Regions from separate parts of the Nonomuraea composti genome, predicted to be linked through region 2. Evidence: predicted binding sites of a transcription regulator. Region 2 holds the regulator's gene; the other holds the start of a gene.

Region 1 (3,408 bases), on a different contig from region 2:
CGAAAGAGGTGGGGCCGGTCAGTGGCCGTGGCCGTGACCGTGGCCCTGGCCGGCGGCCGGGGCCTCCTCCTCGGGCTTGTCCACCACGAGCGCCTCGGTGGTGAGCAGCATGCCCGCGATCGAAGCCGCGTTCTGCACGGCCGAGCGCGTGACCTTGACCGGGTCGATGACGCCCTGGTCGAGCAGGTTCACGTACTCGCCGGTGGCGGCGTTGAGGCCGTGACCCGGCTCCAGCTCGGCCACCTTGTGCGTCACCACGTAGCCCTCGAGACCGGCGTTCTCGGCGATCCAGCGGGCGGGCTCCACCAGGGCGCGGCGGACGATGCCGACGCCGGTGGCCTCGTCGCCCGTCAGGCCGAGGTCGTCGAGGTCCTTGGAGATGTGGATGAGCGCGGAGCCACCGCCGGAGACGATGCCCTCCTCGATCGCGGCGCGCGTCGCGGAGATCGCGTCCTCGAGGCGGTGCTTCTTCTCCTTGAGCTCGACCTCGGTGGCGGCGCCGACGCGCAGCACGCACACACCGCCGGCGAGCTTGGCCAGGCGCTCCTGCAGCTTCTCGCGGTCCCAGTCGGAGTCGGACTGCTCGATGGCAATCTTGATCTCCTTGACGCGGTCCTCGATGGCCTGCGCGTCACCGGCGCCGTCGACGATGGTCGTGGCGTCCTTGGTGACGACGACGCGGCGGGCCGTGCCGAGCACCTCGAGACCGACGTGCTCCAGCTTGAGGCCGACCTCCTCGCTGACGACCTGGCCGCCGGTGAGGATGGCCATGTCCTGGAGCATCGCCTTGCGGCGGTCGCCGAAGCCGGGGGCCTTGACGGCGACGGAGGTGAAGGTGCCGCGGATCTTGTTGGTGACCAGGACGGCCAGGGCCTCGCCCTCGACGTCCTCGGCGACCACGAGCAGCGGCTTCTTCGTCTGGGCGACCTTCTCCAGCAGCGGCAGGAAGTCCGCGATGGAGGAGATCTTGCCCTGGGTGAGCAGGATGTAGGCGTCCTCGAGGACGGACTCCATCCGCTCGGGGTCGGTCACCATGTAGGCCGACAGGTAGCCCTTGTCGAACTGCATGCCCTCGGTGAACTCGAGCTCCATGCCCATGGCGTTGGACTCTTCGACGGTGAGGACACCGTCCTTGCCCACCTTGTCGAACGCCTCGGCGATCAGGCCGCCGATCTGCGCGTCCTGGGCGGAGATCGTCGCTACGTTGGCGATCTCCTTCTTGTCGCCGACCTCGCGGGCGCTGGCGAGCAGCTTGTCGCTGACGGCCTTGGCGGCCTTGTCGATGCCGCGCTTGAGCGACAGCGGCGAGGCGCCGGCGGCGACGTTGCGCAGGCCCTCGCGGACCATCGCCTGGGCCAGGACGGTCGCGGTGGTGGTGCCGTCACCCGCGATGTCGTTGGTCTTGGTGGCAACTTCCTTGGCGAGCTGGGCGCCGAGGTTCTCGTAGCGCTCCTCCAGCTCGATCTCACGAGCGATGGTCACACCGTCGTTCGTGATCGTCGGCGCACCGAACTTCTTGTCGATGACGACGTTGCGGCCACGCGGGCCGAGGGTTACCTTCACGGCGTCCGCGAGGGCGTTCACGCCGCGCTCGAGCGCGCGGCGGGCGTCCTCGTCGAACTCCAGGATCTTCGCCATTGCTGAAAGTCCTCTCCTAGCGTCGAAAGCCCCGGCCGCCCTCTAGAGCGCCCGGGGCTCGACACATCCGGCCTACTTCTCGATGATCGCGAGAACGTCGCGGGCGGAGAGCACGAGGTACTCCTCGCCGCCGTACTTGACCTCGGTGCCGCCGTACTTGCTGTAGAGGACGATGTCGCCCTCAGAGACGTCGAGCGGAATCCGCTTGTCGCCGTCCTCGTCCCAGTTGCCGGGGCCCACCGCGAGGACCTTGCCCTCCTGCGGCTTCTCCTTGGCGGTGTCCGGGATGACCAGGCCGGAAGCGGTGGTCTGCTCGGCCTCAAGCGGCTGGACCACGATGCGGTCGCCGAGCGGCTTAACGGGAACCTTGGTGGCGGTCGTCACGATCGGACCTCCCCTTCAGATTTGAATGATCTAGAAGAGGCGACCAGCTGGGCCTGCCGTCGCGGGTGTCAGACCTGCCTCGTCGCACGTTGGCACTCTCAAGGGGAGAGTGCCAACAGGAAACATATGCAAGAGGGGCTTGACAGTCAACACGAACGCGTCTGCTGAGAGCGATCAGACGGCCACAAGCTCGTGACCTGCCCGCTCCAGTCTTCCACGTGCGGCGACACGAGAAACCACCGCCGCGCCGCTCCCTGACACGCCGAAAGCCGCCGCGCCGCCACCGCCCTGCCGCCGGGCGGTCCCGGACGCCGGCGTGCTGCGGCGTGCTCCGGCGTGCTCCGGCATGGCGCTAACGTCAGGTGACGTGGATCTCGACGCCTTCACCGAGTTGCTGACCCCGCGCGGCAGGCGCGCTCTGGCGGAGGCCGAGGAGCTGGCGGGCGCCGATCCGGTCGCCGCCGCCACGACCCTGCGCCGGACGTACGACGCGGCGCTCACCTCCGCGGCCCTCACCCAGGCCGGCCTGCGGGCCCGGGCCGTGGCCAAGTTCGGCGCGGACGCCGGGCGGATGTTCTTCACGCCGCACGGCCTGGAGCAGTCCACGCGGGCGGAGGTCGCCGAGCACCGCGCCCGCCGCCTGCTGGCCCTGCACGGCGAAGGCGCCCCCAGGGTCGTGGACGCGTGCTGCGGCGTCGGCGGTGACCTGCTGGCGCTGGCGCGGGCCGGCTGCACGGTGACGGCCATGGACACCGACCCGCTGACGGTCGCCGTGGCCAGGGCCAACGCGGAGGCGTTCGGGCTGGCCGATCGGGTGACGGTGCGGGTGGGGGACGCGGCGGAGGTGCGGCCCGAGGAGTACGACGTGCTGTTCGCCGACCCGGCCAGGCGCACGGGCCGGGGCCGGACGTTCGACCCCATGGCCTACTCCCCGCCCTGGCCGGTGGTGCTCGACCTGGTCGCGCGCGCCCGCCTGGCCTGTCTCAAGGTCGCTCCCGGCATCCCGTACGAGTTCATCCCGGAGGGCGCCGAGGCCGAGTGGGTCTCGTACAAGGGCGAGGTGAAGGAGGCGACCCTGTGGAGCGGCCACGGGGCCGGCGGCCGGCGGGCGACCCTGCTGCCGGGCGGTCACACGCTGGCGGCCACGGGCGTGCGGGCCCCTGCGGGCGCGCCCGGCCGCTACGTCTACGAGCCCGACGGCGCCGCCGTGCGCGCGCATCTGGTGGGCGAGGTGGCCGAGCTGGTCGGAGGGAGGCTGCTCGACCCGATGATCGCCTACATCACGTCGGACGCGGAGGTGGCCACTCCCTGGGCCAGCGCGTACGAGGTGGACGACATCTTCCCCTTTTCCCTGAAAAAACTCCGCACCGCCCTCCGCGAGCGACA
Region 2 (3,408 bases):
GTCTCGACGGTGAGGATGGTGCCGAGCGCGGCGGCCGTCATCGGGATCTGGACGGTGCAGTGGAGGTCGTCGCCGCGCCGCTCGAAGATCTCGTGGTTGCGCTCGACGATCTCGAGGAACAGGTCTCCGGGCGGGCCGCCGCCGGGGCCGACCTCGCCCTCGCCGGCGAGCTGGATGTGGGTGCCGTCCTCGACGCCCGCGGGGATGCGGACCTTGATGGTGCGGCGGGTGCGCACGCGGCCGTCGCCGGAGCACTCCTGGCAGGGGTGGCGGATGATCGTGCCGAAGCCGCCGCACTGCGGGCACGGGCGGGAGGTCATGACCTGGCCCAGGAACGACCGGGTCACCTGGGAGATCTCGCCCCGGCCGTTGCACATGTCGCAGGTGTCGGGGTGGGTGCCGGGCGCGGTGCCGGCGCCGTGGCACACCTCGCACAGCACGGCCGTGTCGACGACCAGCTCGCGGGTGGTGCCGAACGCGGTCTCGCGCAGGTCGAGCTCCACCCGGATGGTGGCGTTGCGGCCCCTGCGGGCGCGGGAGCGCGGGCCCCTGCTGCCGGTGGCGGTGCCGAAGAAGGCGTCCATGATGTCGCTGAACGGGAAGCCCGCGCCGAAGCCGCCGGCGCCCGCTCCCGCCCCGGCGCCGCCGAAGGGGTCGCCACCCAGGTCGTACATCTGGCGCTTGTTCGTGTCGGACAGCACCTCGTAGGCCTGCGTGATCTCCTTGAACCGCTCCTGGGTCTCAGGATCGGGGTTCACGTCCGGGTGCAGCTCGCGGGCGAGACGGCGGTAGGCCTTCTTGATCTCATCCTGACTTGCGTCACGGCGCACCCCGAGGGTGGCGTAGTAGTCGCTGTTTGCCACTTATCGACCTCTTATGATGCAGCCAGGATCTGGCTGACGTAGCGTGCCACCGCGCGTACGGCGCCCATCGTCACGGGATAGTCCATCCTGGTCGGCCCCAGCACTCCGAGCCGGGCCAGTTGGTTGTCGCCAGAACCGTATCCGGTCGCGACGACGGATGTCCCCCGCAGGTACGGGTTTTCCGCGCCGATGCGCACGGTGAGCGCGGACGGGGTGTCGGATGTCTCGCCGAGCAGCCGCATGAGGACGACCTGCTCCTCCAGCGCCTCCAGCACGTCACGCAGGCCGGTGGCGAAGTCGGCGCCGGCGAGATTGGCGGCGCCGGCGAACACGATCTTCTCGTCGTGCCGCTCGACCAGGGTCTCCAGCAGCACCGACAGGATCGTCGCCGCCGCGGGCCGGTCTTCCGGGGCCAGCCGCTCGGGCAGGTCGGCGACCAGCTCGGGGACGCTGCTCAGGCCGCAGCCGTCGAGGCAGGCGTTGAGCACGGCGCGCAGGTGCGCGATCCGGGTCTCGTCGACCACTTCGGGCAGCTCGACCACGCGCTGCTCGACGCGGCCGGTGTTGGTGATGAGCACGAACATGACCCGCCGGTCGTTCAGCGGGACCAGCTCGACGTGCCTGACGGTCGACCGGGTGAGTGTCGGGTATTGGACGACCGCCACCTGCCGGGTGAGCTGCGCGAGCAGCCGGACCGTGCGGGTGACCACGTCGTCGAGGTCGACCGCGCCGGCGAGGAACGACTCGATCGCCCTGCGCTCGGCCGCCGACAGCGGTTTGACCTGCGAGAGCCGGTCGACGAACAGGCGGTAGCCCTTGTCCGTCGGGACGCGGCCCGCGCTGGTGTGCGGCTGGGTGATGTAGCCTTCCTCCTCCAGCGCGGCCATGTCGTTCCTGACCGTCGCCGGGGAGACCTTCAGGTTGTGGCGCTCGGCAAGCGCCTTGGAGCCCACCGGTTCGTTGGTGGACACGTAGTCTTCGACAATGGCGCGGAGCACCGCCAGTTTCCTATCGTCGAGCACGTGCTCACCTCCTGCCTCTGTCCATATCAGGAACGCGAGGTCTAGCACTCTGTGTTCCCGAGTGCCAAGTGTACGGCTCTCGCCCACAAGGTGCGATAACACCGCGTCCCACATCCTGCTTCTAGCTTCTTGGAAGCGTCTGGCCTCACACTTGCCCGTATGAGCGACGATTCCCGGCCGCCGTCGTACGGGCCCCCGCCTGGGCAGGGTCCCTACCACGGTCAACCACAGCCTCCCCAGTACGGCCCGCAGCCGGGGTCGCAGCCTGGTTTCGGCCAAGGGCCGCCGCCGCCGTCTTGGCAGCCGCCGTCCGGTCCGGCCGCACCGCCGCCGTACGGTGAGGCCACCCGGTTCGGCCCGCCACCTCAGTACGGACAGCACGGCCAACAAGCCCAGTTTCCACCACGAATCAACTCCAAAGCCATAAAACCCAGCCTGTGGTGGCTGGCGGCGGCCTGGGGCGTGTTCCTGGCCTGCTGCGTGGCCGGCGTGCTCCTGTTCGGCGGCAGCGTGGCCGGCGGCGTCGCGAACCTGGCGCCGACCAGGACGTTCGCCTCCGGCGAGACCATCACCGTGCCCGTCGACCCCGCCCAGAAGCCCGGCGTCTACATCGCCAGCGACACGCAGGTCACCTACGACTGCTCCATCACCGGCGGCTCCGGCCAGGCCAAACTCGCCAGGACCACGGGCTCGCAGAAGGTCACGGCGGGCGGCGCCGTCTGGGAGCAGTTCCTCGTCATCAACGCCCCCGCCAAGGGCGACTACCAGCTCACCTGCACCAACCAGGAGCAGGCCGCCGTCCGGTACGGCGTGGGCCGCGACGCCTTCTCCGCCGTGGGCGGCATCACCGGCGGCCTGGCCGCCCTGATCCTCGTCCCCGCCGCCGGGCTGCTCGTGGCCGTCGGCGGCACCATCACCGTCCTCGTCCGGCGCAGCGGCGCCCGGAAGCGCCTTGCGGTCGGCGGGTGATTTGCTACGGTCCCCGTGTGTACGAGGGCGATGTACTGGCGGGAAATTGGCGACGGCCGGGCAAGGGCAAGATCCCTAAGGTGCCCGCCGAGCCGGACCTCGTCGTGGAGGACGCCGACAGCGGCTTCTGCGGCGCCGTGGTGGCCTGCGACAAGGAGGCCGTCACTCTTGAGGACCGGTTCGGCAAGCGCCGCCTGTTCCCGCTCGCGCCCGCCGCGTTCCTGCTCGACGGCAAACCCGTGACCTTGGTACGCCCCGCGGCCACCCCCGCGTCCGCCCCCCGGCGCAGCGCCTCCGGCTCCATCGCCGTGGAGGGCCTGCGGGCCAGGGTCGCCCGGCAGAGCCGCATCTACGTCGAAGGCGTGCACGACGCCGCCCTCGTCGAGAAGATCTGGGGCCACGACCTGCGCGTCGAAGGGGTCGTGGTCGAGTACCTGGAAGGCGTGGACGACCTGCCCGCCATCGTCGAGGAGTTCGGCCCCGAGCCGGGGCGGCGGCTCGGCGTGCTGGTCGACCACCTGGTGCCCGGCTCCAAGGAGAGCCGGATCGCGGCC

Evidence for each region. Region 2 encodes HrcA, which represses chaperone genes, less so after heat shock. Its sites were predicted from a motif close to TTGGCACTCTCNNNNNGAGAGTGCCAA; they were not measured.
Region 1: groES (co-chaperone GroES) is a predicted target of HrcA. The motif match lies at 2,112-2,138, and genes of this name have one in related genera.

Annotation. Positions count from the first base shown of each region.
Region 1 covers NZ_JAATEP010000050.1:23,737-27,144, forward strand. The annotation lists gene groL (chaperonin GroEL) at 19-1,638, opposite strand; gene groES (co-chaperone GroES) at 1,711-2,022, opposite strand; gene HCN51_RS44795 (class I SAM-dependent methyltransferase) at 2,390-3,408, shown strand, end outside.
Region 2 covers NZ_JAATEP010000006.1:57,672-61,079, reverse strand. The annotation lists gene dnaJ (molecular chaperone DnaJ) at 1-863, opposite strand, end outside; gene hrcA (heat-inducible transcriptional repressor HrcA) at 875-1,885, opposite strand; gene HCN51_RS10660 (hypothetical protein) at 2,366-2,854, shown strand; gene HCN51_RS10655 (DUF3097 family protein) at 2,872-3,408, shown strand, end outside.